One region of the Phormidesmis sp. 146-20 genome, then DNA from elsewhere that is predicted to be linked to it. Evidence: predicted binding sites of a transcription regulator. Region 1 holds the regulator's gene; each other region holds the start of a gene.
What was found. Region 1 encodes NtcA, which controls nitrogen genes in cyanobacteria. Its sites were predicted from a motif close to TTTGTANNNNNNNNTACAAA; they were not measured.
Positions count from the first base shown of each region.

Region 2: a site for NtcA is predicted at 706-725, ahead of ACKFKH_RS13415 (DUF4327 family protein). Genes of this name have one in related genera too.
Region 3: a site for NtcA is predicted at 992-1,011, ahead of ACKFKH_RS08015 (ammonium transporter). Genes of this name have one in related genera too.

Region 1 is NZ_JBJPHT010000021.1:20,071-22,260, reverse strand. Features, by position in the region: gene ACKFKH_RS17475 (hypothetical protein) at 1-38, opposite strand, end outside; gene ACKFKH_RS17470 (hypothetical protein) at 418-891, shown strand; gene ntcA (global nitrogen regulator NtcA) at 951-1,622, opposite strand; tRNA gene ACKFKH_RS17460 (tRNA-Gly) at 2,137-2,190, opposite strand, start outside.
Region 2 is NZ_JBJPHT010000014.1:12,473-14,662, forward strand. Features, by position in the region: gene pdxA (4-hydroxythreonine-4-phosphate dehydrogenase PdxA) at 1-540, shown strand, start outside; gene ACKFKH_RS13415 (DUF4327 family protein) at 816-1,037, shown strand; gene dapF (diaminopimelate epimerase) at 1,107-1,949, opposite strand; gene ACKFKH_RS13425 (Hfq-related RNA-binding protein) at 2,098-2,190, shown strand, end outside.
Region 3 is NZ_JBJPHT010000006.1:214,486-216,675, forward strand. Features, by position in the region: gene ACKFKH_RS08005 (hypothetical protein) at 1-45, opposite strand, end outside; gene smpB (SsrA-binding protein SmpB) at 364-831, opposite strand; gene ACKFKH_RS08015 (ammonium transporter) at 1,217-2,190, shown strand, end outside.

The DNA.
Region 1 (2,190 bases):
AGCCCCAAGAGTAAAATCATCACGATCGAATTGTTCACAACGAGCGTCTCCCAAATTAGAATCAGGCTCAGTCTAATCAAGAGAGCTAACTCAATGCCTCTAGCGATAGCAGCATTTCTGTCGCATAATTGTTGTGAATATATGAAGAAACTTTTTGATTTATAGTCTTTTGCAAATCTTCTGAAATCACTGAATCTTCTCAATGCGTTTGGGCTAGTGAGAATCGCAAAATCAGAAAGCGATCGCCTTCTTTTTGACCAGATTGAACCATAAAAGTTTGCGCTATGATAGCGAAGCTATTCCCTTGGATAGAACCCTTTGATGGTAGGAATCTTTAGCCATCTAGCGCAGCCTCACACAAGGGAATCAACGCTCAATCATCCATCCCTTTTGGAACGCAACCCCGGTGAGAACCCTATGGAAGAGTGGCAAAAAGATTTTTCTGAACTGTTAGAAACGATCGCGGATCACATCGAAGGCTTCTTTGTTGAAGTGTCGAGAGAAGTGACAGAAGTGGTCAACGTGTTTGTAGAGCTTTCTGACGAGCTTTCGGCACAGGCACAAAATACCTTTACAGATGAGATTGACCAATACATTAATGAGCTAGTCAACCCCGTCTTAGAAGCCTATTTTGGGTTTGAAGGCATGGTCGGAGAAGCTGCCCAACCGATGATGCAAACTGTAGAACCGCTGCTCAACCAACACCCCATCTGTGTCGGCTGTCGTCACTATCATGGGCAAGCCTACAACGGCAACGTGCTAGTCTGCGGAATGCACCCCTACGGCGTGGGAGAAGGACTAGACATCTGCCCTGATAAAGAATTGACCCGCTGGAAGTCACCCTACCTCAATTCAGAAGGTCAGTTTCTATTTAGAGAAGACGATTGGTAATAGGCGAGGTGTGAAGCCTGAAATTTGTACGCCTTCAGGCTTCGCCGACTGGCTAGCGATCAGGTAAACTGCTGACTCAAGGTGACTGGATTGTGGACAGTGATCTTCTTTTTGTGAATAGAGATCATTTTGTCCTGTCGCAAGTCTCCCAGCAGACGAGTCACGGTCACCCGCGTTGAGCCGATCGCTTCTGCAATGGCTTGATGAGACAGCTTGAGGTCGATCGTGATCCCTTCTTGACTGGGCAGGCCAAAATCGCGACAGAGAATCAGCAAGAAACTCACCAGACGCGACCCCATATCTCGATGCGCCAGCGTTTCGATCATCATTTCGGTTTGTAGAATTCGAGACGATAGCCCTCGCAGCATCAGCAGACAGAGTTCGGGGTTGTCTTTGAGTGCTTTTTCAACCTGCTCAATTTGAACAGACAGCAACTCAACCGATGTGAACGCAACCGCATGATAAAAGCGATCGGCGCGTTGCCCGGTGATCAGTGACAGCACCCCAAACACGCTGTTTTCTCGCAGTAAGGCAACCGTAATCTCCTCACCCGCCTCATAGACTCTCGAAAGCTTGACGGCACCTTTGACTAAAAAATAAACTCGCTCTGCGGGGTCGCCTGGAAAGAAGATCGTTTTGCCTCGCTCAAACGTCTCAACGACAGGTGGAAAGGCACCGCCCCCAATCTGGCGAAATAATGCTGCAAGTGGTCGCTCTTTGGTCACTACCATGTTCCTTGTCGAACTCGTGCTCTTGAACTCTCTTGATTGACCTGGCAACAGTTTTTACTTAGCTGTCAGCTGATCTGTAAGAGATTGATGACTTTAGAACACTTAAACTTACTCTTCAAGCAGTTTTTGTGCTCGATACTACACTATTCTGCCAGGTAGTTGAATTTTTGCAGGAATTGAGCTAAGTCTCTAACAATTGCTTAAGGTTTGAGCTTAAATTCGTCGTTCATCCGAAGATTTTTAAGATCTGTCACCTATTTTAATCAGGCTGGAAGTCAATAGATTAATCAATAGATCGATTCAAAGATCAATTCAGTAATAAGTTTGTCAAAAAGTACGTTGTGAGTTGAAGATTTCAGAACGATGACCGTGTTGAAGAGCGGTATTACCCAGCGTCAAGGAGCTTAATTTACCGAAAGCTCTAAAGACTTTTAGGGTGCTGCCCTTTAGTCGAAGACATTCAACTCTTACATTGAGAATTCGTCAGTCTGAGATTAAAAAACTTTAGTTAAAAAGCGGGTAACGCGATTCGAACGCGCGACATTCACCTTGGCAAGGTGACGCTCTA
Region 2 (2,190 bases), on a different contig from region 1:
CACATTCCTCTACGCCAGGTGGCCGACGCACTGACTCCAGACTTGTTGACCCTCAAACTAGAATTGCTGATCGACTGCTTGCAGCGAGATTTTGGCCTCAACCGTCCAAAAATCGCGATCGCGGGCCTAAATCCGCACAGTGGAGAACAGGGACAACTCGGTCGCGAAGAACAGGATTGGATGGTAACGTGGTTAGAAGAAATGTGTGTTCGCTTTCCCAACACTCAGCTAGATGGCTTAATTCCGCCGGATACGCTCTGGGTGAAGCCGGGACAATGTTGGTATGGCAGTCAGGGAATGGCTCACGATGGCTACTTGGCGCTCTACCATGACCAGGGTTTGATTCCGGTGAAGCTGATGGCATTTGATCGTGCCGTAAATACGTCGATCGGGCTGCCCTTTATTCGGACTTCTCCTGACCACGGAACGGCCTTTGACATCGCAGGGCGAGGAGTTGCAGAGGCGACTAGTTTGAAAGCGGCGATCGATCTAGCGATCGAACTATCAGAACATCAACTTGCGGCCTCATCGGTTTGCTAGACAAACTTGCACTATTACAAACTTTTACAATGTGATCCAGACCACAAACCTGACTCACTTTGAATTTTGGGGCGAACCAGGAATGGAAACAATGTCAAGCCTTGCTGACAAAAGCAACACTTCTTAATATAATTCCTAAAGAAGTAGCCTGAGAATAGAAAACATTCAGTATATCTGACTACAAAGCTGTTTTCTTCGAGGCACGAACAAAATGCTTTTTGCAAAATCTTTTAATTCTTAACGCGCACAATTTTAAGGACTCCCAGGAGGGTGACATGATTCAGACAATCCAATACTCCCTGACCATGATTCAAGACGAAGTACGTCAACTGGTCGAAAAGGGAGTGGTGAATCGTCAGCAACCGATTTATACACTCTGCAAGCATATTCCTGCCCGCGAATGGGTTTGCATTGAGTGTGAGCTAGAAAAATGTGACTTTTTGCTGCGCGATCGTATTGGTGACTTGATGGGCAGCGAGCTTTGGGATAACGATTAAACGGGCTGTGTGGGGAAGTTTTCAGTTCTGAGTTTTGCAGCCCCATCGATCCAAAGCTCTGAAACAGGCTCAAAGCTTGCCCACAAACACTCGCTCTGCTGGCCCGGTCATGTAGAGGCGGTCATTGACTGCCCATTCGATGTCTAAGCATCCACCGGGCAGCTCGATTGTTACTCGGCGATCGCAGCGTTTGTTAAGCACTCCAGCAACCAGGGACGCACAAGCCCCTGTGCCACAGGCCAGCGTGATTCCAGCGCCTCTTTCCCACACGCGCATCTTAAGATAGTCCGATCGCACCACTTCAATAAATTCAGTGTTTGTCCGTTGTGGAAACGCTGGATGATGCTCAAATTTTGGGCCAATTTGCTCTAGAGGAATTTCTGCTACATCGTCTACAAAAGTGATGCAGTGCGGATTGCCCATGCTCACACAGGTAATGCGCCAAGTTTGACCTGCGACTTCTAAGGGTTGATCGATTGCAGTTTGGTCAGGGGCGACGATCGTGGTGGGAATTTCTGCGGCCAAAAGGTGAGGCACTCCCATATCCACGGTCACTTGACTGTTGGCTTCTAGCTTGGGTGTCATCACGCCTGCCAGCGTCTGAATGCGATATTCTGCGCGGGCGGTTCCGTGATCTGAGGTTTCCAAATCTGCTAAAAATCGGCCCAGACAGCGAATTCCATTGCCGCACATTTCTGGTTCTGAGCCGTCAGAGTTAAAAATTCTCATGCTGTAATCGGTGCCATCCTGCCCCGGAAGCGCGAAAATCACACCGTCTGCTCCGATTCCGAAGTGGCGATCGCACAGCTCAACCGCTTGTTTTGGAGTCAAGCAAGGCTCTGATGAACTGCGATTATCAATCAGAATAAAGTCATTCCCCAAACCGTGATACTTAGTGAATTCAACATTCATGATTCGCGACTCCGAAGGATGTGTAGAGTTGAGATTGCGGAACTATAGAAAAAGTTTTGAGATCCAAATTTTGAATCTGCGGCTGCAAGCTGCTTCAATTCAAAACTTACGACTCTAAGCTGTTTGTCATTTGCCAGAGGAAGAAAAAATGTCTACTGAACTAGAAACCGGGCTACCCAGCATTCGTCAGGTGCAGACGATCATCCGTGAGGAAAAAGAAGTCGAGATGAAACTCGTTACG
Region 3 (2,190 bases), on a different contig from region 1:
CAGAACAAGGGTTTGAGCTAATCGCCGCCCTGTAATCTGAACCACGACAACTCAAAGTATGGGGTTGCATCCAGTAATGCGCGAATTCGCGTTTCTGTGGATGCGTAAAACTTTGACAGTACAGGGGTTGAACATACTTTCGGTACTTGTTCAAAGTCTGCGGTAGGGCATTCCGTGGACTCAAAATAAAGCTCAGGTAACGTCCGATGCAATAGCAGGAGTCACTGAGAAGCCCGCTCTGTATGCGTCAGCGTCAGAGTCGGGAGTATGTCACAACGCTTATCCTGAAGTCCACCAGAATCGGCAGCTTGGGGAGCAGAAGCACCCAGTAGAGCCGTGAAAAAACTTTATCGAGAGGTTGCTTTAGCCGTTTTTCATCGCCCGCTGCATGTCTCGCTGGTCGTCGCGACGTTTGACGCTTTCTCGCTTGTCGTGCAGCTTTTTACCTTTAGCAAGCCCCAAAACGATTTTGACCCAGCCGCGCTTAAAGTACATCTTGAGCGGCACCAGTGTTAAACCTTGCTGTTCGACCTGTCCGACCAGTTTGCGAATCTCTTTGCGATGCAGCAGCAGTTTGCGAGTCCGACGCGGATCGTGGTTAAAAAACTGACTGGCAGTTTGGTGAGGAGAAACATGAACGTTGAGCAGCAGCACTTCGCCATCTCGGACTAAGGCAAACCCGTCTCTCAGGTTGACCTTGCCTTCTCGAATCGATTTAACCTCAGTGCCAACTAGCTCGATCCCAGCCTCATAGGTTTCTAGAATCTCGTACTGGAAACGGGCCTGACGGTTATCGCTGACAACTTTGACGCTTTCATTCTTCTCGCTCATGGGACTATTTTAGCGCGATCGCTTCCCTGCCTAGCCTTCCCTACAGAAGATTTTGGCTCAAAGTTGGGCAGAGCCGATTAGCCCTAGTTTTGGACTTACTAAGTAGCTTTAAGAATTGTGTGGATGGAATTGAGACCAAAGTTCTCAAAATTTTATACGAATTGCATTCTACGATACAAAACTCAGTGCTCAAATCCCCGAAGTTTCTAGTATTCCTTAATCATTTCATTACTCGCAGCAATCAGTGGAGCAAGCCTTCTTAGAGAAATGATGTCAAGACACTGAATCTGCGGTCTGAAAAGCCATTTCGGACTGTCGTCTCCCCTGTCTTGAGGAGAAGGTCCTACCAAATTGATGTCGTTTATTCACCGAGCAAAGTCCCGTTATGATGTATCGCTCAACGCTCAAAAAAACCCTTGAAAAGCGAAAACTCGATCGCGCTTCCAAGTGGTTCAATCCCGATTGGTACGCCAAACAGCTAACCCCCTCTTGGCAAGCCTGCATTCCCCTCGCTCTGATCATTGTGATGCTGTGGGGCTACGCTGGAATTGCCCAAACGCCACCGCCCACGATCGAGTCTGTCTCCCAGGCCACCGCAGAACTCAAAATTGGCATCGACACCATGTGGGTGATGATCGCCGGAATGCTGGTGTTCTTTATGAATGCGGGTTTCTGCATGTTAGAGACAGGCATGTGTCGCCAAAAAAATGCCGTCAACGTACTGGCGAAAAACTTAATTGTGTTTGCCCTGTCCACCATCGCATTTTGGGCGATCGGCTTTGGACTGATGTTTAGCAACGGCAACAACTTTTTGGGCACGAGCGGCGGCTTTTTTCTCACGGGTGCTGACAACAGCCCGGCGATGGGAGATGCCTACCAGGGGATTTTCTCAGCCTTAAATTGGACAGGCGTACCGCTGGGTGCCAAGTTCTTCTTTCAACTCGTGTTTGCCGGGACAGCAGCGACGATCGTCTCTGGGGCAGTTGCCGAACGCATCAAATTTATTGACTTTTTGATCTTTAGTTTGCTGCTGGTAGGAATTGCTTACCCGATTACGGGTCACTGGATCTGGGGCGGCGGCTGGCTGGCTGATGCAGGCTTCTATGATTTTGCTGGCTCGACAGTGGTGCACGCAGTGGGCGGTTGGGCCGCGCTGATGGGGGCGGCTTTCTTGGGGCCCAGAATTGGCAAATACAACTCTGACGGCTCTACAAATGCTCTGCCTGCTCACAACATGAGTATTGCGACCTTGGGGTCACTGATTTTGTGGCTCGGCTGGTTTGGCTTTAATCCTGGTTCGACGATGGGTGTCGGCAACGGTTCTCTGATTGCTCACATCGCGCTAACCACCAACACAGG